Linked DNA regions of Mangrovibacterium diazotrophicum. The protein of the gene in region 2 interacts with the protein of the main gene of each other region in a pairwise test. Links are inferred from orthologs where the notes say so. Each region holds a gene or a part of one and is shown on either strand. Other genes may lie near its edges. The genes, in order: tpiA and pepT.

Region 1 (12,678 bases), on a different replicon or contig from region 2:
GTGTGATTGCAAGCCAGTCGGCAACCGAGATTCAGGTAACTGTGCCCAATGAGGCAGTAACCGGGCCGGTAACCGTTTCAACACTTTCCTACAAGAGTGCTGTTAGTGCCGAGCTTAGTTTGATAAAACCAACAATTACGGCCATCAATCCAATGGCTTTGATTGCCGGAAACGATATCAGCATTGCAGGTACGGATCTGGATTTGGTAACAACCGTGATATTCAATAGCAATTTAAGTGTTGAGGTCACGGCCGATTCTGAAACTTCGATAACGGTGACGGTTCCCGAAGCAGCCGAGAGCGGTACCATCAAATTGGTTACAATCAACGGTGATCAGGTTGAATCCGCAGAATACCTGGATATTACCACACCGAATACGCCCGTTATCACCTCGATCACGAGTGAGGTTTATCCGGGCGATCTAATGGTTATTGAAGGTACGAAGCTGAACTTTGTTGAATCCGTCATCTTCCAGGACGGCATTAAGGCAACGCAGTACGGAACAAGATCGGAAACAATGATCGAAGTTTATGTTCCTGAAAATGCAACAAGTGGAACAGTTACATTGACATTGGTTGCTTTTGATATGACCGAAATAACTTCTCCCGAGTTTAAAATACCGGGAACGGATCCAATTCTGTCCACAACAATCATGATCAACGATTTTGAACAACATGGCGATCACAATGGATGGTGGGATAACAGCTGGTCCGGTATCTCCGAAATTCTTCAGGAAAATGGTAACACTTTCATGCGGATTAGCACTGCCGCTAGCGGCGACGCTTGGATCATTAACTGTAACCACCAGGCCAATGGTGCTTTGGGACCAATTGTGGCTGACATTGAAGACTATGTATTCAAACTGGACATCCGAATAGAAGAGGGTGTAACGGGAGCCGAAAATGCATCAACCATCCAATTTGTTCTTGGCGATAGCTGGAAGTGGTACGGTGCCGGCTTATTCCCGGCATCAACAAACGGACAGTGGATCACGATATCGGTGCCTGCAACTAGTTTAGGTTTGTCGGGAACACTGAATTTGTCCAGCGGAACCAATGGCCTTTACGGGGGACCAATTCCGGCCGGTATTTCATTCGATAACTTTAGACTCGACCTCAAATAAGTAGATTTCATTAATTTTTGGAAAGGCTGTTTAGTCAAATAAGCGGCCTTTCTTTTTTTACAAAGCACAAAAATGAAGATAAAAATACTAATGGCTTTGTCGTTGATTTTGCTATTCGCCTGTTCGGATGGCAGTGAGGAAACGATAAAAGATCCACCTGTCTTTAAAAGCAGCATTCCCGCAGACAAGGAGGAGAATGTCAGCCCGGCGACGCAGATTGTTGTGAATTTTAATGAGGTGGTTTACCTGACAGATAATCACGGTATAACTTTGAATGGTAACGCTGTGGATGTGGAGGAATCGTATACCAAGATCCTGATTAACGCGGTATTGTTGAAAGGAGAGGAGTACGTTGTGAATATTCCCAAGGGAGCGCTAATCAATATGGATGGTGTGTTATTGGCGGAGGCCATTCAGTTTTCTTTTTCAACCGAAGCGTCCGTTTCTGTCAATCTGAAACAAACGCTGGCTGTGGCGAATCCATCCGCACAGGCCGTTAACGTGTTCAACTTTCTTTTACAGAATTACGGAAGCAAGATCGTGTCGGCCGCCATGGCCAATGTGAGTTGGAATACCAACGAAGCAGACTGGGTGTATCAACATACAAGCAAATATCCGGCAATGACTACTTTCGACTACGTGCATCTGCAAAGTTCGCCGGCCAACTGGATTGACTATTCGCAGACAGCAGTGGTGGAAGATTGGTGGAATAACAAAGGGCTGGTTGCGGCTGGCTGGCACTGGAATGTTCCCGTTTCGGAAGGTTCGGAAACCATTTCATTTTATACCGAAAACAACAGCTTTAGCGCTGCCGATGCGGTGGTTTCGGGCACGTGGGAAAATGCTGTTATTGAAGCCGATTTGGCAAAAATGGCCGGCTATCTGAAATTGTTGCAGGCAAAAAATATCCCGGTTATCTGGCGTCCATTGCACGAAGCTGCGGGCAACATCTACGAATACGCGGGCGGAACTGCCTGGTTTTGGTGGGGGGCCGATGGTGCCGAAGCCTACAAAAGCCTTTGGATTTACATGTTCAACTATTTTGAAGCTGAAGGGCTGAACAACCTGATTTGGGTGTGGACAACGCAGACCAAGGATGATGCCTTTTATCCGGGCGATACTTATGTAGATATCGTTGGGCGTGACATTTACAACCAGTCGAGCGCAAGTGTAATAGCGGCCGAGTTTGCTTCCATTCAGGAAACTTACAGCAATAAGATGATTACCTTGAGCGAATGCGGTAGCGTATCAACTATTCCTTCGCAATGGTCAGCCGGAGCGCAATGGTCATATTTTATGCCCTGGTACGACTACAACCGAACCAACGACCCGTCAAGCACCGCCTTTAGCGGTACCGACCACCAGCATGCCAATGCCGCCTGGTGGATTAGTGCGATGGGAAGCAGTACTGTAATAACCCGACAGGATATGCCCAGTTTGAAATAGCATAGAACCCAAATCCCAAATTCTAGTAATAGAACGGTTGCGAGTTCCCGAAAAACCCTTTGCTCGCAACCCCCAATCGAAAGAGTTATGCCTCGTGTATAACTCTTTTGTTTTGTCTCTTTTTGCCGGAAAATTCAGGGAATATCATGATTCTTCCTGTTTGGGAATGAAGTAGCGTGCTTTCAATGTCGTGGAGTTGAGGCTTTTTTACCCCATAAATTGACGATAAAAGTATGCAGTTTTATCGATATGATTTGGAATTGAACAAAAGAAAGTTGTAAATTTAATTATTGAAATTCGTTCGTAACAGGTTGAAGAGTTGAGTAATAGAATCCTCTCGTATTGACGGATGTTTTTTGTTTCCTTTTACTGGTGTGCTTTTTGTACATCGGATGAAAACAAATTAGAGTGGAAACAAGACATCGGATTGAGGAAACGAAATGTGGTTTGTCGAAACAACCTTCCGCTTTTATGATCTTGTAAACAATTAACGCTGCAACGCAATGCTCGGGAATAGGGGAAATGAAAATTAGTAAATAACCCGAAAACAGACAGCTATGATGAATTCAGATGAATTTTTGAAATTGGTTTATGATCTGGAACAAGTTAGAGAAGTGCTTGAAGAAAAAGTCAAGGCACACGAGGAAGAACAGGAACAGCCAATTCGTAATTAACTCAAGTCAAGCAAGCTATGAAACAATCTTTTGAACAACTTTTGAAAACTATTCGCCAGCAAGTAAAAGTCGACGAACCTGTTGTCGCGGAGAGAGAGCATGAAAACAAAACGTACACCGGCTGGCAATACCTTTACGGAGAAAAGGAAACGGTTTCGACCATAACTGGTATTGACAGCGAATTGCTGCCACCAAACGGTGTGCTCAGTAAGAGTCAAGTTGAAATTCTAGCCAACGAACTGGAAAAAATCTTGCAAAAGCATCATTTTGTGCTCGATTTTCCCGTCAACTTTCCGCCGCATCTGCGCTACGATTTTATCATTCGTTTCTGGAGCGAGAAACACCTGGCGTTTTCTGAGGGTGAACATCACATTGACTTTTGCACTTACCATGAGGAGACGGTCTGCCCGTTTACCGGGTACTGCATTGTTTGTTCGGATGTGGAAGTTTATTTGCGGAGCGGACAGAGTCCAGAACAGATTATTAAATATGAGGATGCTCGACGAAAAAGACATCATACACCATCGGTCGAAAAAATTGATGGCTGGGTGAAGCAGCTACAGGCTGCTATTGAAGTGGAGAGTGAAGTTTGTTAAACCAGAGCCTCTCACGGGACTCGAACCCGCGACCTGCTCATTACGAATGAGCTGCTCTACCAGCTGAGCTAAAGAGGCAAAACGATAGCCCGAATTTAATCGATTCGGGCTATCGTTGTTCTTCAGAGACAAAATATTTTTATCGAAAATTACGGCTTTCGGTCAAAAGCGATCTCCACGACTTCTTCAAAATTGTCGACAAAATGAAAGCACTTTGTTCGAACAGATCAGTAGCCTCGGGCTGCTTTCTTCAAACGCAAAACCAAAGTCGGAATACGAACGAATCGACAGTTAAACCTGTCATTTTAATAGTCGTAAAAAGGATTAAAAATGAAAAAAGGACAGTCTGACTTCTGGTTGTAATTCGCCCTGATATTAAGAGATCTAAAAAAATGAGTGGCGCACACACTTTGCTCTGGGTTCGTCCGTATTTTTTGATAGTTTTGAGTCTGTTAAAATGGTTAGGTGTTCTTTGAGGTTAAAATTTAAAATCAATTTTTATGTATTATCGTATCTGTATCGGCTTGTTGCTGATCTGTCAAATTGCTGTTGCTCAAACGAAACAGCCGATTTATAAAGATCCTGCTTACTCGCCGGAAGCAAGAACAAAAGATTTGTTGCAACGAATGACGTTGGATGAAAAAGTTGGACAAGTCCTTTGTTTCATGGGCTGGGAGATGTATGAGATTAAAGGAAATGATGTGCTTGCTTCCAACCAGTTTCAAACCTTGGAAAAAGAGCAGTTAGCCGGCATGTTGTGGGCAACTTTTCGTGCCGATCCATGGACTAAAAAGACACTTGCAAACGGATTGAATCCGGAATTAGCAGCCAAGGCTGCCAATGCATTGCAGCGTTACAGTATCGAACATTCCCGTTTGGGAATCCCGATGTTTTTTGCAGAAGAAGCAGCCCACGGGCACATGGCTATCGGAACAACCGTATTCCCTACAGGACTGGGACAGGCCGCAACTTTCAATACCGAGTTGATCGAAAAGATGGGAAAAGTGATCGGAGAGGAACTGCGTTTGCAGGGCGCCCATATTGCGTACGGACCAATTTTGGATTTGGCCCGCGAACCGCGTTGGTCGCGTGTTGAGGAAACTTATGGCGAAGATCCGATCCTGGTTGCGCGGATGGGAGAAGCGATGGTTGCTGGTTTGGGCGGAGGTGACGTTACCCAACCGGGAAGTGCCATTTCAACCTTGAAACACTTTATTGCTTACGGGGGCCCCGAGTCGGGTGTGAACGGAAATGCTTCGGTGGTGAGCCATCGCGATTTGCTGGAGAATTATTTTCCGCCATTTCGCGATGCGATTGATGCCGGTGCTCTGTCGGTGATGACTTCATATAACTCAATCGATGGTGTTCCATCAACAATGAATAAAGAATACCTGACCGATATTTTGCGCGATGAGTGGAACTTCCAGGGATTTTCGGTTTCCGACTTGTACAGTATCCAGGGAATTATGGGCTCGCACTTTGTGACCAAGACGGTTCAGGATGCAGCGATCAAATCGATTGAAGCGGGAACGAATGTGGATTTAGGCGGGATTGCTTATGCTGAATTGCGTCAGGCCGTGAAGGATGGAAAGCTTCAGGAAAGTGTAATTGATTCGGCGGCTTACAATGTGCTGAGATGGAAATTCGCGATGGGATTGTTTGACAACCCTTATGTTGATCCGAAGAAAGCGAAGAAAGAGGTACACAGCGAAGGCAACATTGCACTGGCGCGCGAGCTTGCTCAGCAATCAACAGTTTTGTTAGAGAATAAAGGTGTTTTGCCATTAAATAAAAAAGGCGTTAAGCTGGCAGTGATTGGCCCCAATGCCGATGTGATGTACAACCAACTGGGAGACTACACTTCGCCGCAACCGGATGAAAATGTGGTAACTGTTTTGGAAGGTATTCAAGCGAAAGTGGGTGCTAAAAATGTGATTTACGCCAAAGGATGCGCGATCCGCGATACAACGCAAACGGATATCGAATCTGCTGTGAAAGCGGCCAAAAGTGCAGATGTTGCTGTTGTGGTTGTTGGTGGTTCCAGTGCCCGCGACTTCAATACCGATTACCTGGCAACCGGTGCTGCCGTGGCCAACAGCAAATTGGTAAGCGATATGGAAAGCGGTGAGGGGAACGACCGCATGACCTTAGATTTGATGGGCGATCAGATGAAACTGTTGAAAGCCATTAAAGCAACCGGAAAGCCGGTGGTAGTCATTTATATTGAAGGTCGCCCGTTGAACATGAACTGGGCATCGGAAAATGCAGATGCTTTGTTGACTGCCTGGTATCCGGGTGAGCAAGGTGGAAACGGTATTGCCGATGTGTTGTTCGGCGATTACAATCCAACTGGTCGTTTGCCGATCTCGGTACCTCGCGGAGTGGGCCAGTTGCCGGTTTATTACGACAAGAAGAACCCGGTTGCTCACAACTACGTGGAGGGAACTTCGGCTCCGTTGTACACTTTTGGTGAAGGTAAAAGTTATTCAAGCTTTAAATATGCGAATCTGAAGATTGAACCAGTGGATGATTTCACCTACACAGTTTCCTTCGACTTAACCAATACGGGCAAGTACGATGGGGCAGAGGTGCCGCAATTGTATTTGCGTGACGAGTACGCGTCGACTGTTCGCCCGATTAAGCAGTTGCAGGCTTTTTCGTATGTTTACCTTAAGAAAGGCGAAACCAAGCAGGTGTCTTTCACACTGAAGAAGGATATGTTTAGCTTGATTGGTGTTGATTACAAGTGGGTGATTGAACCAGGTGACTTTAAAGTGATGATTGGCTCGTCGTCGAAAGAGGCGCAGTTAGAAGGAACGATCACATTGAAAAAAGGATTTCAATATTAAACCGATTTATCGGTTATAGAAATAGCTCAGTCATCCTGAACTCGTTTCAGGATCTTTCAATAGAAATGTCGAGAGATCCCGAAATGAATTCGGGATGACTTTTTTGTTTTCGTTACTCTTGGATTTTCAAATTAGCTCGCTAACCACTGATTAGGGTGTTTGATGAATCAAGCTCCGTTTTTACATTCTGCTAATCAAAAATGAATGATAGGGAGCATAATTTTACTTTTATGATAAATTTTATCTGTCCTCAAGCCGGACTGGCTCTTCCTTTTCCATTCGATGAAAAGCCTGCCTGCCGGTAGACAGGGAAGCAAAAATCTTGTCAAAACGAATCCTCGGCCGGGCTTTTTAACGGCCAACGCACCCACTCTTAGCAACTAATGCGCAATTATGAGTGTTTTCGTCTTAGTTTGGCTTAATGTATTGGCTGTTTTAATTGACTTTAGACTTATAAGTTGCTGATGCTCAAATAGACGAGTAAGAGCAAATCTCACTGAGGCTGGACTTAGCTTTTCGATTGATGGAGCTAGAAGATAAAAATCAGCCTTGATTTTTTTGGTTACTTTTTGGCTTTAGCCAAAAAGTAACTCCCGTCTGGAAGGACGTTGGGACACTTAGAGTACCAGTCACGGAAACAGTAGTGAGAATTTTTTCCGCTTAAGTGGTCTATTTCAATGCAAGTCTCAATTCAAAGCCACAAAAAATCCCGATTGGAAGATCCAACCGGGAATAGCTATGATGTATCGAAAAACTTCGATTAGTAAGCAGTAATGATACCGATGAAGTCTTCAGCTTTCAGTGAAGCACCACCAATCAAACCACCGTCAACGTCTGCGCTGGCGAACAATTCAGGAGCGTTGCTAGCTTTACAGCTACCACCGTAAAGAATTGAAATTTCTTCAGCAACTTCAACACCGTATTTTGCAGCAATAGCTTCACGGATGTCTTTGTGCATTTCCTGAGCTTGCGCTGTTGAAGCAGTTTTACCTGTTCCGATTGCCCAGATTGGTTCGTAAGCGATGATCACTTTTTTGAAGTCTTCAGCGCTCAGATTGAAGATTGTTTCTTCCAATTGGTTGATAACATATGCTTTTTGAGTTCCAGCTTCGCGAATTTCCAAAGCTTCACCGCAGCAGTAGATTGGAGTCAATCCGTTAGCCAATGTCAAAGCCACTTTTTTGTTCAAAATTTCGCTTGTTTCACCGTAGTATTCGCGTCTTTCAGAGTGACCTAAGATTACGTAACCAGCACCTGTTGATTTAACCATCGCAGCAGAAACTTCGCCAGTGTATGCACCAGAAGCTTCAGCAGCACAGTTTTGAGCAGCAACACCAACCAGTGAAGCGTCTACTGATTCAACAACTTTGGTAATATGTGTAAAAGGAGCTCCAAGAACAACGACAACGTCTTTCGCGTCTGCTTTGGCAACCAGTTCGTTTACAGCTTTTGCTAATTCAACACCTTCCTGAACGGTTGTGTTGCATTTCCAGTTACCGGCAACTACTTTCTTTCTCATGTTTTATTTGATTTGTGGATAGAAAATTATTGATTTCAAAAATATCGCCCCAAAAATAACAAAAGGTGGCTAAACCACCTATAAATTGACCGGAAGCTTTCGGGATTTAACCTTTGTTTAAACCCTTTCTAAATCAGAAATTGAGCGTGTGCCAACCTTCTTTTAAATAGTTGGTTAGCGGGACTCCCATCGGGCGTACATCAATATCCAAATCACTTAAATCTTCGGCAACATTGTACATTTTGGCGCAACTGATGCAGGCTTCGACGACTACACCGGCCTCCATCATTTTTTTCACGTCGGCCTGAAGATCTTCATTTTCGGCGAGTAGCTTCGCTGATGGCCCCCACACGATCAGGACAACCTCGTCGAACCAACCTTGCTTTTTGGCATTCAGCGTGTACATGAAACACACCTTTTGGGCAACTTCAGGATCGCCGCTCGTCCAAATAACGGCCAGCTTGTTATTGTTTTCGTTCATTTTTGCTGGATTTTGTGCATTTAAATGCAAACCTGTGCCGGTAATAATTAAGAGGAATATTAAAAGTTTTTTCATCGTGCTTATAGCTTTGAACCGGAAAGTTATCAAGCTTACGATGGATTTCAAAGCAGTAGCAATAATTTATACATTTTTTAGTATTCCATCTGTGTTTTAGCCCTTGTGCAAATCTTTCATTTCCAGTAAGTCGAATTCCGAAAAGTTGAGCTTGTTATCGGCGATAAATTGCTTATTAAGCTGGAATAACTCGCTGTTGAAGCGATCTTGCGGGAAGGTGTTTTCTGCAGAGAAGTCTTCATCGTCAAACTCGGTGAAGTTGAGTTCGCAAGCCGACAATTCCCATTGGTCTTCGTTCATATAAAGTAACGGAAGTCCATGCGTGCGGCAGATAAACGGGCGGTGTTCGTATATCTGGCAAGCGTGATCCTTCAGAAAAACACAGCTACCATCTTTCGATTCCATTGTTTTAACCGGTTTCTCGCTCAATGCCTGTTGCACCGCAAAATATTCAACCGGGAAAATCCGGTAGTTCATGCAGCAGAGGTCGCAGCCTTTTCGGCATTGCATGTGCTTGCTGTGCAGTGATGAAAGTGATTCGGTTAACTTGTCGACGTTGGCGATAAAGCGCTGGTACTTTTCGAAGTTGTAAGTCATTTTACTCTGATTTTGCCACAAAAATAAAGAAAAGCGGGGAAGAAGCTAAATGTGTTGATTCGAGCCGGAGAGGGATGACATCTTTTCGAAAAGATGTCATCCCTAAAGAGTCGAGCTAAATTCATGCTCAACGGATTATTAACATCCAACCGGAATTATTCACAAAAGGCTTCTTTTAAAGGCTTCAGGCTGAATCTTCCTAAGGAATTTTTATCTTTGCAGCGTCTTTCAGACGGCCTTCCTGAGAAGATGATCTACCGGGCTCTGTTTCGGTATTTTAGAATCGATGGCGGACAAATTAAAAATAGGGCAGAAGCCCAAAACATGTCAACTTTATCTTAAAAAGAGATTCAACATGATTTCATTCTTTAAAACTCCTCAAGGCACGGTTCTCGCAGTGCAATCAACAAGTTCTTTTGCTGAGGCAGACATCGAAAAACTGGTTTGGCTTTTTGGCGAAGCAACTTTTGTTGAAGGTGAATCAATCGAAGGCTTTTTTGTTGGGCCACGTCGGGAAATGATTACACCCTGGAGTACCAATGCTGTGGAAATTACCCAAAACATGGGCCTTTCGGGCATTATCCGTATTGAAGAGTTTATGGCCGTTCCGGATGAAAAAGCAGGATTTGACCCGATGCTTCAGCGGATGTACAACGGTTTGAAACAGGATATTTTTACAATCGATAAAAAGCCGGATCCGATTATCGGAATCGAAGACATTGCCGCTTACAACGAGAAAGAAGGTTTGGCTTTGAGTGAAGATGAAATCGCTTACTTGAATGAAGTTTCAGAAAAGCTGGGCCGCAAGTTGACTGACAGCGAAGTGTTCGGTTTCTCACAAGTAAACTCAGAGCACTGCCGTCACAAAATTTTCAATGGTATTTTCGTGATCGACGGGGTTGAAATGGAAAGCTCGCTTTTCAAAATGATTAAGAAAACCTCGGAGACCAATCCTAATAAAATTGTATCGGCTTACAAGGACAACTGCTCATTTGTGCAGGGACCGGTGGTTGAGCAATTCGCTCCGAAGACGCAGGACAAACCCGATTTCTTCGAAGTAAAAGATATTGAGACTGTGCTTTCGCTGAAAGCGGAAACGCACAATTTTCCAACAACGGTTGAACCGTTCAACGGTGCTGCAACCGGTACCGGTGGTGAAATTCGCGACCGTATTGCCGGTGGAAAAGGTGCTTTGCCAATCGCTGGTACTGCTGTTTATATGACTTCGTACCCACGTACCGAAGATGCCCGCAATTGGGAACAAGCAACAGAAGAACGCCCTTGGTTGTATCAAACACCGGACGAGATCCTGATTAAAGCCTCGAACGGTGCCAGCGATTTTGGTAACAAATTTGGTCAACCGCTGATCTGTGGATCGGTGTTGACTTTCGAACACTTCGAGAACTACAAAAAATACGGTTTCGACAAAGTGATCATGTTGGCAGGTGGTATCGGTTTTGGCCGCAAAAAGGACAGTCTGAAAGACTCGCCGACAAAAGGTGATAAAGTTGTTCTGTTGGGTGGTGATAACTACCGCATCGGTATGGGTGGTGGTGCTGTATCGTCGGTAGCAACCGGTGAATTCGAAAACGCAATCGAATTGAACGCTGTACAACGTGCCAACCCGGAAATGCAGAAACGTGCTTACAACGCCATTCGTGCTTTGTCCGAATCGGACAACAACCCGATCATTTCAATTCACGACCATGGTGCCGGTGGTCACCTGAACTGTTTGTCGGAGCTGGTTGAAGAAACCGGTGGTTTGATCGATACCGATAAATTGCCTTGCGGTGACCCGACATTGTCTCAAAAAGAGCTGATCGGTAACGAGTCGCAAGAGCGCATGGGCTTGGTAATGCACGAAAAAGACGTGGATCTGTTGAAGACCATTTCAGATCGCGAACGTGCACCAATGTATGTAATCGGCGAAGCGACTGGCGACATGCAGTTTACTTTCAAAAACTCGAAAACCGGCGAAACACCGATCGACTGGCAATTGGCCTACATGTTTGGTAATCCGCCAAAGACGGTTTTGACTGATACTACTTCGACTGAAAAATTTGAAGAACTGGCTTACGAGCCTGCAAAAATAGAAAGCTACCTGGAAGATGTTCTGCAGCTGGAAGGTGTAGCTTGTAAAGACTGGTTGACCAACAAAGTTGACCGTTCGGTAACCGGCCGTATTGCCAAACAGCAAGGTGCCGGTAAATTGCACTTGCCGTTGAATAACCTCGGTGTGATCACTCTGGATTATCAAGGTAAAGCCGGTTTGGCGACTTCTATCGGCCATGCTCCGGTAGCAGCGATGATCGATCCGGCGAAAGGTTCAATCCTGTCAATTGCCGAATCACTAACGAACATCATTTGGGCACCGATGCCGGATAAAATCCGCAGTGTATCGTTGAGTGCTAACTGGATGTGGCCTGCAAAAAATGCTGGTGAGAACGCTCGCATTTATAGTGCCGTTAAAGCTGCCAGCGATTTTGCTTGTGCTTTGGGTGTGAATATCCCGACTGGTAAGGACTCAATGTCGATGACTCAGAAGTACAAGGATGATGTAGTTTATTCTCCGGGTACGGTGATCGTTTCGGCTTCGGGAGAAGTTACCGATGTGAAAAAAGTAATTGAGCCGGTATTGGAAAACGATGCGAGCAAACCGGTTTATTATATCGACTTCTCATCTACAGCGTTGGCTTTGGGCGGTAGTGCTTTCGGGCAGATCGTGAACAAGATCGGACAAGAAGCACCAACTGTTGCCGATGCGGAATATTTCGTGAAGACATTTAACACCATCCAGGATTTGATCGAAGACGAGTTGATTGTTGCTGGTCACGATGTTGCCTCGGGTGGTTTGATTACCACATTGTTGGAAATGTGTTTCAGCGATAACGAAAGCGGCTTGAAACTGGATCTTTCAGGTTTGGGAGAAACGGACAGCGTGAAAGCGTTCTTCAACGAAAACCCGGCAATTGTTGTTCAGGCGGCTGATGCAGCGGCTTTCGAAAGCAAATTGACTACAGCTGGTGTTCGTTTTGTTAAAATTGGTACTCCTGCAGAAGCTCGCGAGTTCACTGTTGTAAACGGTGCAGCTAGCTTCAATTTAGATATTGACTCATTGCGCGAGTTGTGGTTTAAAACATCATACCTGATGGATCGCAAGCAAAGCGGTGAAAAACTGGCTTTGGAACGTTTCAAAAACTACAAGAAAAACGAGCTGGTTTACGATTTCAAAGACTTTACCGGTAAAGCAGCAGACTACGGCATCGACCTGAAACGTCGTGCTGCCAGTGGTGTAAAAGCAGCTATCATCCGCGAAA
Region 2 (12,720 bases):
TCACTTCAATGCCGTTTGGGGTCTCACCCAACTTAAAATGACAGACATCACCGAGTTCACGATTAACGACTTGGAGACTAATACACAAATCTCAATCAAAAACGGAAATGCTTCTGTCTTTCACAAATACCTGATCGTAAACGCCCTTTGGGATCCGTACCCCAATTTTACAGTCGGCATCGAACTCGATTTGGGCAACAAGCGCATCAAAACTAACGGAACTGAAACAATCGGCACAGAAGATGTCGCGTTTAAGAATGACAATGATCGATCAGCCTCCCGAATTAGCTTCGGATTTATGTTCAGTTTTTAAAAAAGATGGCATGAAAGAGAAAGTCCCCTTTTCGCTCAAACACAGAATGAGAGCTTTTAAGTATGCCCTCAACGGGTTAAAGATATTAATCGGGGAAGAACACAACGCCCGCATTCATCTGTCAGTAACCGTCGTGGTTATTCTCGCTGCTATTGCCTTGAGAGTTTCGTCTGGCGAGTGGCTGGCACTGATCCTGGTTATCGCACTTGTTTTCTCCCTCGAAGCAATCAACAGTGCTTTGGAGAACCTCTGCAATTTTGTGCAACCGGATCTCCACGAAAGCATCAAACGAATCAAAGATCTTTCGGCAGGTGCCGTGTTTATAGCTGCCGCTGCGGCTGTAGCCGTCGGCCTCATCATATTCGTTCCGAAAGTGATTGAGCATCTCTGAATATTACAAAAAAATCCAGGAAAGTCTTCAATCCTACATTGTTGCTGAATTTTACGTAATTTGCCTTCTTTAATCCAATATCCGCAAGACCTTTAAATTGAAATGAGAGAAACACTTCTACTTACGGTGAGAACCGAGCGATTATCATTGATTGAAGTATCGCCGGACGATCTCGAAGCCATTCACCAATTACATTCTATTCCCGAGGTTGACGAATTCAACACACTCGGCCTACCCAACTCGATTGCCGATACTGCGCAATTGATGAAACCGGTGTTTGAAGCCCAGTTGAAAGTTTCCAGAACTTCGTATACCTGGAAAATCATGCTAAACGAAACGAATCAATTTATCGGTCTAGCCGGATTTATCCTCTCGAATGACAAGTTCAGGCTGGGCGAAATCTACTACAAACTCAATCCCGCCTTTTGGGGTAACGGTTACGCAACCGAGGTCGCCAAACGCTTGATAAAACTGGGCTTCGAAGATTTCAACTTACATAAGGTTGAAGCCGGAGTTGCAACTGAAAACAGCAAATCAATCCGGGTGTTGGAGAAATCGGGAATGACAAGGGAAGGCCTGCGCCGCAAGATTCTCCCGATTCGTGGCCAATGGATCGACAACTTCCACTACGCCATCGTAGAAGATGACCCGCGCGATTATTAGCAAGATTATTCTAAACTTAACAGAATAATTCTGCAGAATTATCGTTTTCTTCGGAAAGCTACTATTTTAGTTCCCGAAATGCGTAAACGAAATTGCTGATGCCAACGATCCGTCTATTCATATTTCTCCTGCTCATTGGGATTCGTTTTCCAAGCCAGGCAGCCGACTTTCCGCTTACGATCGCCGAAATCTATTCTCCCAATACCATCACGGATTTCAATCAACAAAAGCTCATTTTAATCGACTTTTGGGCGACCTGGTGTGCACCGTGCCGGCCCGCGACCGAGCAACTGGAAGTTCTGCAGCAGCAAGTTGCCGAGCAGGTTTTTATGGTTTCGGTAACCGATGAAAGTCGATCTAAGGTTGAAGCCCATCTGGCCAAACATCCCATCCAACTCATGGTGATGCGCGATTACAACGGTAATCTTATTCGGCAGTTCAATGTTCGGCAATGGCCTTACGCTGTGCTTTTAACGACCGACGGAAAGCTGGTTTGGGAAGGACATCCGGCTAATTTATCCTATGCGGCAATCCAAAATTTTGCGCGCAAGTACCAATCGGAACCAAATCGCAAAATCGCCGATATTTTTTTACAGGTTGAACAGGCCAACTTGCCAATGACTGCAGCACCGGAGATTAGCCCCATATCTTTGTCGGTATCGCAAATACACGGCCCGGCTTCACAATTTTTGAAAAACGACCAATTGGTGCATTACCGCGGTTCTGTGGCTGATTTGGTTGCAAAACTTTACCGGGTACCGCGACAGCAAATCATTCCCAACCAATGGGCAAACACCTATCTCGACCTGCAAAGTCCAAGCAATTTATGGGAAGCTGAACCAGATTCACTGATTCGATACGTTAGCAAACGATTCAATTTGAAGATTTCGGCATCGAGCGCGCCCGAGGATGTTTACCTGCTGGAAATAGCAAATCCCTCGAAACTTTGGAACACCGATCAGTTTAGTTGGGGCAACGGCGCCTCTTCCAATTACCTGATCGGAGAAGACCGGGTGAAAGCCGACAACCTGACCATTTCGGAAATCTGTGTTCTTTTGAGTAACGAGAAACAACAACTGTTTCAGTACGAAGGAACTGAAGTCGCCCCACACGACTGGGATTTTCATTTTCAATACAATGAATTTATGAAGGAAGAATTGCTCGATGAATTCGGAATCAGTATTCGTCCGGTGCGAAAAGAAGTGACTCTGTTCAACCTGAACTAAGCCCAAAGGCACAAAAAAAGAGGTAGTTGTTTAAATCAACCACCTCTATTACATCTATATAATCCTGCTTATCGAATGATTCGGAATTCAGTCCGACGGTTTTGTTGGTGTTCCTCTTCGGTACAATCTACGCCGTTGGCGCAACGGTTAACCAAACGAGTTTCGCCATAACCTTTGGCAACCAACCGGCTGCGGTTAATACCACGACTAACCAAATAGTTTACAACCGACTGTGCACGTTGTTGCGACAAAGCCATGTTGTAATCGTCGTCTCCGCGCGAGTCGGTGTGCGACATGATTTCAACCCGGATATTCGGTTTTTCAGTCATCAGGCTAAGCAAGTGCTCGTCGATAATTTTTTTGGAATCTTCTGTCAATCGAGCGCTGGCCAATTCGTAATAAATAGGCAGCAAATTGGGTGTTCCTGACACCAGGTTACAATCAACTTCTTCCCAAACGGTCATACCACCTTTTTTAACCAAAACTGTTTTGGTGATGGTTTTGGTAACAGCCGGAACGACTTCGCTCTCAGTACGGGCAGGTTGGTCAACAACCTGACGTTTGATGGTGGCATATTCTGCAGGGATTTCGACTTCTTCGACCCGAGCCGGCGTTTTAACCACCTGTTTTTTATAGGTTGCCGGGACTTCAGCAACGGGGACGGGGGTGGTCGTCGCGTCTGAAGTCAATGTTTGAAAAGGAACGACCTGGTTTTTAGCCGGGTATTCCACAAAACAGGCAACCATACAATCTTCCTTGTTAGCGGAAGGACAATCTTCTAACTCGGTATACTCCCAACGACCAATTTTGGGATAGGTTTCAATGACCTTGCTATCATTCCCGAATACAGCCGGCACAACTTCCAAATTCGTTGCCTTTTCCTTTTTCACATAAGGAACCTCAACTGTTTCATAAACGGCCGGTACATAAACCAACTTTTTCGAAGCTTCTTTCACCAAAACTCGCTCCTCTACTGTTTTAAACGTTGCCGGATAAGTCACCAACTTTTTGTACTCAGGCGACACAACCACCGTTTCTGTTACATCTTCAAATTCGTCTGGAGTGATACATTTGATGTAGCACTTGCCGGGCTCGGCATCGGGGGGCAACTCCTGCGCAAATGTCTGCACCGCAAACAGACAAGCAGAGGCCATTAATAAATAAACCTTTTTCATAGCGTAATAATTAGATTAATACTAAGCTGAACCAGAAGGGTTCACCTGTTATCGAATGCAATTTCCTTATCAAGTTACAAGCATTTACAAATCAAAACATTATGATGATTGTTAAGACATTATTAACACTCATTTGATTTGATTAACATTTAGATAACATTGACCCTGCTGTAAGAATACCGAAAACAAATGCCGAAATACCTGAAAACTGACTGACGTTCCGGAAAATCCAAAACCGCAGTTAATACAGAAGAAACAAATACGCGTATAAAATTAACATTCAACCTGTTAACAGAAGATGAAATAGTTCTGACTGAAGGAGAAAAAAAAGAGTAAAAAATCGGGTGTTTGCCGCTAACCTAAAGAGATGTGGAAAACCTGTTGTGTGTCGCGGGTAATTTTAAAGCGGTCATCAATGCGGCGCCCAAGAACCCAAACCACTTTTTTACCGCTGTAAAGAATCCAGGCGGACTCTTTTTCGGGGATTGAAAGTTTCACGTCGATGAAGAAGTCGCTCAGTTTTTTCATGCCGCTCATGCCCAGCGGAACAAAGTATTCGCCTTGCTCCCACTTCTTCAAAATCAATGGGAATTGCAGTTTGCCAAAATCAAGATCGGCAACCATCGGATTGGTCGAAAATCGAAATGCCGGACTTTTCGCGATTGTTTCAAATTGCATTGAAACGGGCTCATTCATCGACTTACAATCTTCGTCGATATAATAACGTTGCGCCTTGGGTAAATCCAACTTTGTTATCAGCAATTCTGTCCGATCTTTTACCAGCCGGTGTGTTTTGCTGAAAAAGTTTTTCCCCGTTTCACCATCCAGCGCGCCGGCTATTTCCTGCACCTGTTCTGCATTAAAACCGTATGGATGCAGCAATTCAAACAACAAGCTCTGTTGGGGTTGAAGGGCTTTCAACTGCCCGATATTTAAACGGCAAATCCCCTCGCCTTCCACTTTCAAACCGGTAAAAATTCCGTTGAGCTGCTGCTGGTAAACTGCTGCTGTTTCTTTTAAAATTGAAGCTGTTTTGGCCGCGTTTTTCCGAAAGGCAGGATTGATTGATTCGAAGAGCGGAATAATCTGATGACGAATGATATTGCGCTGATAAATCAGCTCATCGTTACTGGAATCGTGTTTATACGGGAGTTTGCTGCTCTCGGCATAAGCCAGGATTTCCTCGCGCGAAGCAAACAACAATGGCCTAACCACAAAACCGTTTTTAGCCTGAATGCCGCTTAAACCGCGAATTCCGGTACCGCGACTCAGGTTGATGAGCATCGTCTCAATCAGGTCGTCGCGATGATGTGCTGTAACAAGATAATCGAAGTTCAACTGCTGCCGAAGTTCCTCGAACCAATTGTAGCGAAGCTCCCGGGCCGCCATCTCAATCGAAATACCTTCGAGCTGAGCATATTCACGGGTATCAAATTGATTCACGAACAGCTCAATTCCCTGCTCTCCACAATAATCCCGGATGAAAACCTCCTCGCCGTCCGACTCGGCCCCGCGCAACTTGAAGTTGCAATGAGCGACACAAAACTCGTAATTGCATTGCTGAAAAAGCTTCAACAAAACCATCGAGTCGGCACCACCGCTGACTGCCAGAACGAGTTTGTCGGTTTCGGCAAAAAGATTTTCATCCCGGATATATGTTTGGAAAGCCTCGAGCATGTATTATCAGCCTACTACTTTTTCTGCGATTTTTACGATCACTTCAACCGCTTTTACCATCGACGCCACCGGCACATATTCGTAAGGCCCATGGAAATTGTGGCCGCCTGCAAAAATGTTCGGACACGGCAAGCCCATGAACGACAAACGAGAACCATCAGTACCTCCGCGAATTGCACGAATGATTGGCTCCACACCAACTTCTTTCATGGCTTCTTCGGCCAGGTCAACGATGTGTTTTACCGGCTCAACTTTTTCGCGCATGTTGTAGTACTGATCTTCCATTTCCAGCGAAACGGTTCCTTCGCCGTACTCGTCGTTCAGGAAGATGCAGGCCTGCGTGATCATCTCTTTGCGCTTATTGAATAACGTGCGATCGTGATCGCGAATGATGTACATCATTTTGGTTTGCTCCACTTTTCCCTCAAATGAAAGCAAGTGGAAGAAACCTTCGTAGTTTGTCGTGTATTCCGGACGTTGTTCCGACGGCAACATGCTGTCGAGTTTGTGAGCAACGTGAATGGCATTGATCATCTTGTTTTTCGCCGCTCCCGGGTGCACGCTGCGTCCCTGAACGGTGATGACCGCCATTGCGGCATTGAAGTTCTCGTATTCCAGTTCGCCCCGTTCGCCGCCATCCAATGTGTAAGCGAATTCAGCACCAAATTTTTCCACATCGAAGTGGTCGGCACCTTTCCCAATTTCTTCGTCCGGAGTGAAACAAACCCGAATTTTACCGTGCTTGATCTCCGGATGTTGGATCAGGTATTCCATTGCCGACACGATTTCGGTTACACCCGCTTTGTCGTCGGCACCAAGCAGGGTGCTTCCGTCGGTAGTGATGATTTCTTCGCCGATGTAATTTAATAAGTCAGGAAACTGCTCCGGAGACAGCGAAACCTTGTCGTTCAATTTGATGGTGCCTCCATCGTATTTACGAATGATCGGATTCACATTTTCGCCCGAGAAATCGGGGCTTGTATCTACGTGAGCAACAAAACCTACAACCGGTGCTTTTTCGTCAGTCGTAGCAGGCACGGTAGCCATCACGTACCCAAATTCGTCCTTTTCAACATCACTCAGCCCGATCTGTTTCAGTTCTTCAACCAGCTTGTCCATAAAAACTAGCTGACGCGCTGTACTCGGAAAGGTTTTACTTGTTGGATCGGATGTGGTGTACTCTTTCGCGTATCCAATGAAACGCTTAACAATTGTCTCCTTCATATTAAATATCGTCTGAATTAAATTTAAAACCGACCCGCTTGCCGGTTTTCATTTTTGCATGGAAAATTTCTTCCTTCATCTGCTCAACCGAAGCAATTTTTACCTGGTCATAAGGTGGAACCAACAAATCGAACTCAATCGCATATTTGATTGAAGTATCCAAAATCTGCTTGATGTTTTCCTTCGACATGATGTCGTTTTTAAAATCCTTAACCAGTTCGCCCGATTGTCGTTTTCCTTCAACAAAGAAATGACTCTCGCGGTTGATAAAAATCCGGGCAATCAGATAGCCCAGATCCTGCATCCGGTTGTATTTAAATGAATCAGAAAGAAAATTATAGATGTTGATAATACCGCAATATGAATTCAGGGGTTCTTCTTTCACATAGTCCGTCTTCCAAACCGGGTGCTCCCGGTTGAACACAAAAACATTGGAGTGCATACTGAACAGCAACATGTCGGCCGCCAGCCGGAACTCAGCTTCGAAAGGCCCCTTTTCGTGAAAAGTCGGTAATGCTTCATCGATGACTTTGCCCTTTAGTTTGGCCGAATATTCTTCAACCAACTCGCGAAGCGCTTCTTTTAATAAATTAAATGCTTCGAGCGTGTTTTTATAAACTGCTTGCTTGACATTGGACTTAATGACAATGGATTCCAGCTGGTTTGGCTTTTCATCGGGAGCATTCATACGCGGTATTTTTGTTAAAAATAAGAAAAGCAGCCAAAATTGACTGCTTTTATATGAATGTAAAAATCATGTTAGTAAGCAATAGCGAACAGCACGCGCTGGCTCGAAGGCTTTCCGCTGTAAATACATTTGCCTTCTTCCTTTTCTCCCTCAAAAGGGATACAACGAATTGTCGCTTTGGTTTCTTCCTTAATTTTTTGCTCAGTTTCCGGTGTACCGTCCCAGTGGGCTAAAACAAAGCCACCTTTGCCTTTCAGCACGTTCTTGAACTCCTCGTAGTTGTCAACTTTCGTAGTGTGCTCGGTGCGGTAATCGAATGCTTTTTTGTAGATATTCGCTTGAATGTCTTCCAACAAATCAGCCACAAACTGATCGATATTTTCCAGTTGAGCAACTTCTTTGGTGAGGGTATCACGACGGGCAACTTCCACGGTCCCGTTTTCCAGGTCACGAGGTCCTACCGCCAAACGTACCGGAACACCTTTCAGCTCATACTCTGCAAATTTCCATCCTGGTTTTTTCGTGTCCGAGTTATCGTATTTCACCGAAATACCGCGAGCTTTCAACTTGGCAACAACTTCATTCACTTTTTCGTTGATTGCACTCAATTGCTCGTCGCTTCTGTAGATTGGCACAATTACCACCTGGTAAGGAGCCAATCTCGGAGGCAATACCAAACCATTATCGTCAGAGTGAGCCATAATCAATGCTCCCATCAAGCGGGTTGAAACCCCCCAGCTGGTTGCCCAAACGTAATCTTCCTTACCCTCGCGGGTAGCAAAACGCACATCGAACGCTTTCGCAAAGTTTTGCCCCAGGAAGTGTGAAGTTCCCGACTGAAGCGCTTTTCCATCCTGCATCAATGCTTCGATGGTATAAGTTTCCAACGCACCTGCAAAACGTTCGTTCTCTGATTTCGCACCTTTAATTACAGGCACAGCCATGAAGTTTTCAGCAAAATCAGCATAAACGTTCACCATACGTTCTGTCTCTTCCAACGCCTCTTCTTTCGTGGCATGCGCGGTGTGTCCTTCTTGCCACAGAAACTCTGCCGTACGCAGGAACAAACGAGTACGCATTTCCCAACGAACAACATTGGCCCATTGGTTACACAAAATAGGTAGGTCACGGTATGACTGAATCCAGTTTTTATAAGTGTTCCAAATAATCGTTTCTGAAGTCGGACGAACAATTAATTCTTCTTCCAGTTTGGCATCCGGGTCAACAACAACACCTTTTCCATCCGGGCTATTTTTTAAGCGATAATGTGTGACTACGGCACACTCTTTGGCAAAGCCTTCAACGTGATCGGCTTCTTTACTGAAAAATGATTTGGGAATGAACAGCGGAAAGTAGGCATTCACGTGCCCGGTTTCCTTGAACATGCGGTCCAGTTCGGCCTGCATTTTTTCCCATATTGCGTATCCGTAAGGTTTGATTACCATGCATCCCCGAACGGCTGAGTTTTCGGCCAAATCTGCCTTCACAACCAGCTCGTTGTACCACTGCGAGTAATTCTCACCTCGAAGAGTTAATTCTTTCGCCATTTCTTTTGATTTGGTATGGTATTTGCTTTATTTGTATTGCTATATCGAGGCTACAAAGTAAATAAAATTTATTCTTAAAAGTTACAGGAGGGATAGTTATGAAAGCAAAAGTTACAATCATCTCGGCATTAGCACTGTTACTGGGTGCTTGTACCACCGGGAACTATGTAACCGATCGGTACGACGATATCTACTTTACTCCCGGAGATGTACCTCCACCGGTCGTTGTTGACCAGGTTCCTGTTGACCAAAGCATGCAGAATTCAAAATCCGCGCCACTTGTGATGCAGGAGCAAAGTACGTCCGAATCCGGAGATCAAAGATACACCAATCATGTGTTTACCACTGAAGATCCAAATGCCGATGTGCACTATTACGACATGTCGGGTATGGAGTTGGTGGAATCCGACACTACCGCTTTGACAGATGATGGAAGTACTAATTATATCATCAATAATTATTACGAAGGTGAAGACCTCGATTTTGCCTATCGCATAAACCGTTTCCACCGATATGGCTACTACTCTCCTTATAGCTGGTATTACGATTCTTACTATTATGACCCGTTCTACTGGGATTACTGGTATTCTCCGGGCTGGAGCTTTAGCATTGGCTGGGGATGGGGTTATCCATATTACGGCTACTGGGGTAGTTCCTGGTACTGGGGCAGTCCCTGGTATTATGGCGGTGGCTACTGGGGTGGCGGCTATTACGGAGGAGGATATTGGGGCGGCGGCTACGGGCCTTCTTATCCGATCTATGACAACGACAGATACAGTTATGGACATCGTCGTTCAAATTACGGCACCGTAAGTGGTGGTCGTTATGACAGTGGAAATTCCGTAGCCAGTGGAAGAAGATCGACTACAACTGTTGGCACATCAACTAGAGGAACCGTGGCCGGTGCTACGGCAACATCCCGAAGATCAGTCGCAGGCACGACCACGCGTACAGCCGCAACAACAACGAAAAGTGCCACAATCATGGATAAAAGAAGAGATTCATCCGGAGAAGGTGTAAGCTCAACCGGAAGAAGAAGTATTTCTTCGACAACGGGAACTTACAGCGGAACCACCAGGTCTACTCAAAGCACAACAACCGGAACTGTTAGAAGTAGCTCTAGCGGTACTTCAAGATACAGCGTTCCGACACAAACAAGACAATACACACCAAGTTACACCAAACCAAGAACGGTAACCAGATCGACATACAATAATAATACCTACAACTCGACACGTTCGTCGTCCTACTCAAAACCATCGTCAACGAGTAGCTCACAAACCAGATCGACTTACCGAAGCACCTACAGCAATGGTACGACCTACCAACGGGGATCAAGCCAGAGCAACACAACCAGAAGCTCGTCAAGCTACAGTACACCGAGCAGAAGTAGCTCGTCAAGTTACAGCACACCGAGCAGTAGCAGTAGCAGTGGCTCTACTTATCGTTCTTCGAGTAGTAGCGGTTCATCCAGCCGGTCATCATACTCTTCCGGTTCATCAGGCAGTAGCTCCAGAAGTTCGGGTAGTAGCAGCGGCTCATCCAGCAGAGGCAGCGGTCGCAGATAAGAAACTGAAAAACGAAAACACAAGCCATAAAATGATTAGCTAATTAATTCAGATAGTTATGAAAAAAATACTTTATACCACACTTATCATTCTGGCCGCTGGATCAACAGTATTTGCACAGAATATGGTAGATGCTTTGCGATTATCTGACGTGAGATTACAGGGAACGGCCCGCGCAACTGCGATGGGAAATGCCTTTGGAGCACTCGGTGGTGACTTTACTTCAGCCAGTATAAACCCCGCCGGCTTGGGCTTATACCGAAGCAATGAATTCGTATTTACAACACAATTTGGCGAAGCTAAATATGATGCCAGTTATTTAGGAGCAAGTGCATCTGACTCGAAATTCAATGTAAGTGTACCCAGTATTGGTTACGTTGTCAACTTCCCGTCTGCATCCAATAGCACCAGTTCGCTGGTTAGCTTTAGCCTGGGACTTGGCTACAACCGGATGAACAACTTCAATGTGAAAAAACTGGTCATGGGCCGTGGTGCAACATCTTCAATGCTTGATCAATTTGTGGTAAATGCAGACGGATCGACGGTCGGCAACCTGGATCCTTTTTATGAAGCACTGGCAGCCTACGATCCCAGTGATGACTACGGCACGGATCTTATTTACTACTATGATAGTGATCCGAATAAAATATACTATCACGACATGTTAGTATATCAGGCAGACGATCCCAGCAACCTGGAAAATTTTGCTCACGACCAACGAAAATCATTTTCACAAAAAGGAAGCGTGGACGAATACACCATATCATTCGCAGCCAACTTCAACCACAAAGTTTACTTAGGTGCAACTATTGGTATTCATGATGTTTATTTTAAAGAAACAACCACTTTAAACGAGTACAACATCGATTACGAAGGCAACAATGACTTTAACCGTTACCTGAATGAATACTCGTTCAACTCATACCTGAGAACAACCGGCTCGGGCTTTAACTTCAAAATTGGTGCGATTTTCAAACCAGTCGACCAATTGAGAATCGGCCTTGCGTTCCATTCTCCCACATTCTATGATTTGCACGACAGCTACGACAACAGCATGTACTCAGATATTGATTACATAACTGATGATGGAAGCTACATCAATTATAAAACGACAGCCTACTCTCCTTACGGTGATTACGACTACCAAATGGAGACACCAATGAAAGGGATTGTCAGTGCAGCCTACGTAATCGGAAAATCAGGATTGATTAGCGTGGATTATGAATACGTAGACTACGGCTCAATGAAATTAAGAGATGGTGGCGATGGCTACGATTTCTACGACGAAAACCAAGATATCAAAGAGGCGTTTAAATCAGTCGGCAACCTGCGAGTTGGCGGTGAATACCGGGTGAATAATTTCTTCAGTTTAAGAGGTGGTTATGAGTATTTCCCAAGTCCGTACAAAAGCGTTGCTTTTGGCACCGATCAAATGAACAGCGATGCAAACACCTCAACTTATTCTGCAGGTTTTGGTCTTAAATCTGGTGGGTTCTTCTTTGATGCTGCTTACAAATACATGACCAGCACAAGCTACATGGAACTTTACCAGGTTCCCGACGGAGTAAGCTCTCCGATGGCCAAGATGGATTACACAAACAACAATATCACATTTACATTAGGGTTTAGATTTTAAACTGGAAAACGCTCCTTAATCGGAGCGTTTTTCGTTTATCGGGTGAAAACGGGTGTTCACACCGTCGTTTATATTTGTTCATAAAAATTTTCAATTTTTAGTTTTTTCTCCAAGGCTTTTGCCGTAACTTGTATACTCGTGAAGGAACTTTTTATGGATCAATTTAAGCATATTGACTACCTGATGTCGCTTGAGATTTTCAGAAAAGCTGAAGTTTTGGGCCGACGTTTAAAGCTGGGGGAGTTTAGGACTTCGTGCTGGCTTCAAAAGGAAAATATTAAATTGGACGATATCAAGTCCGCATCCCGCAACTTTCCCGACCTGCGTATTTTCATTATTGGTGAGGGCGAGTTCGAAGGATTCTACATTTATTCCCAAAAGAAAGAAAGTTGTTTTAAATTTGAGGCGCCAGTATTGAATTACAAATAAGCCCTCATTCTTAAAAACATGCTATCATACGACGCTATTGGACAAGCTGTTCACAACTACCACTTCAAACGTATCGACAAACCTATAACCATTCATTCCGAAGGTTTTGATGAAGATTTCGTAGATCCCTCCTATTTTTTCAGATCATTCAAACAAATGCCGAAGCTGGAGCAAATTGCGCTG

What was found.
Region 1: the proteins of pepT (region 2) and tpiA interact in binary tests that used the Escherichia coli proteins (3 or more experiments, as listed by UniProt). The link is inferred for Mangrovibacterium diazotrophicum from one-to-one orthologs.

What each region holds. Positions count from the first base shown.
Region 1 is NZ_RAPN01000002.1:94,834-107,511, reverse strand. What follows is about bases 6,330-9,114. They hold tpiA (triose-phosphate isomerase), read right to left. Parts: upstream 8,209-9,114; coding sequence 7,450-8,208; downstream 6,330-7,449. Other genes in these bases: BC643_RS16645 (YkgJ family cysteine cluster protein), read right to left, coding at 8,861-9,114; BC643_RS16650 (DsrE family protein), read right to left, coding at 8,342-8,689; BC643_RS16660 (glycoside hydrolase family 3 N-terminal domain-containing protein), read left to right, coding at 6,330-6,689. Also shown: BC643_RS16680 (glycan-binding surface protein), read left to right, coding at 1-1,124; BC643_RS16675 (glycosyl hydrolase), read left to right, coding at 1,197-2,570; BC643_RS16670 (hypothetical protein), read left to right, coding at 3,262-3,840; more of BC643_RS16660, read left to right, coding at 4,341-6,329; more of BC643_RS16645, read right to left, coding at 9,115-9,361; purL (phosphoribosylformylglycinamidine synthase), read left to right, coding at 9,717-12,678. UniProt on the Escherichia coli protein: Involved in the gluconeogenesis. Catalyzes stereospecifically the conversion of dihydroxyacetone phosphate (DHAP) to D-glyceraldehyde-3-phosphate (G3P).
Region 2 is NZ_RAPN01000001.1:1,050,914-1,063,633, forward strand. The notes cover bases 4,561-7,387. They hold pepT (peptidase T), read right to left. Parts: upstream 6,670-7,387; coding sequence 5,452-6,669; downstream 4,561-5,451. Other genes in these bases: tilS (tRNA lysidine(34) synthetase TilS), read right to left, coding at 4,561-5,445; BC643_RS04275 (hypothetical protein), read right to left, coding at 6,671-7,357. Outside these bases: BC643_RS04240 (hypothetical protein), read left to right, coding at 1-313; BC643_RS04245 (diacylglycerol kinase family protein), read left to right, coding at 360-704; BC643_RS04250 (GNAT family N-acetyltransferase), read left to right, coding at 807-1,367; BC643_RS04255 (TlpA family protein disulfide reductase), read left to right, coding at 1,466-2,593; BC643_RS04260 (OmpA family protein), read right to left, coding at 2,662-3,768; more of tilS, read right to left, coding at 4,123-4,560; proS (proline--tRNA ligase), read right to left, coding at 7,429-8,904; BC643_RS23290 (hypothetical protein), read left to right, coding at 9,003-10,472; BC643_RS04290 (OmpP1/FadL family transporter), read left to right, coding at 10,531-12,108; BC643_RS04295 (hypothetical protein), read left to right, coding at 12,262-12,537; BC643_RS04300 (class I SAM-dependent methyltransferase), read left to right, coding at 12,556-12,720. UniProt on the Escherichia coli protein: Cleaves the N-terminal amino acid of tripeptides.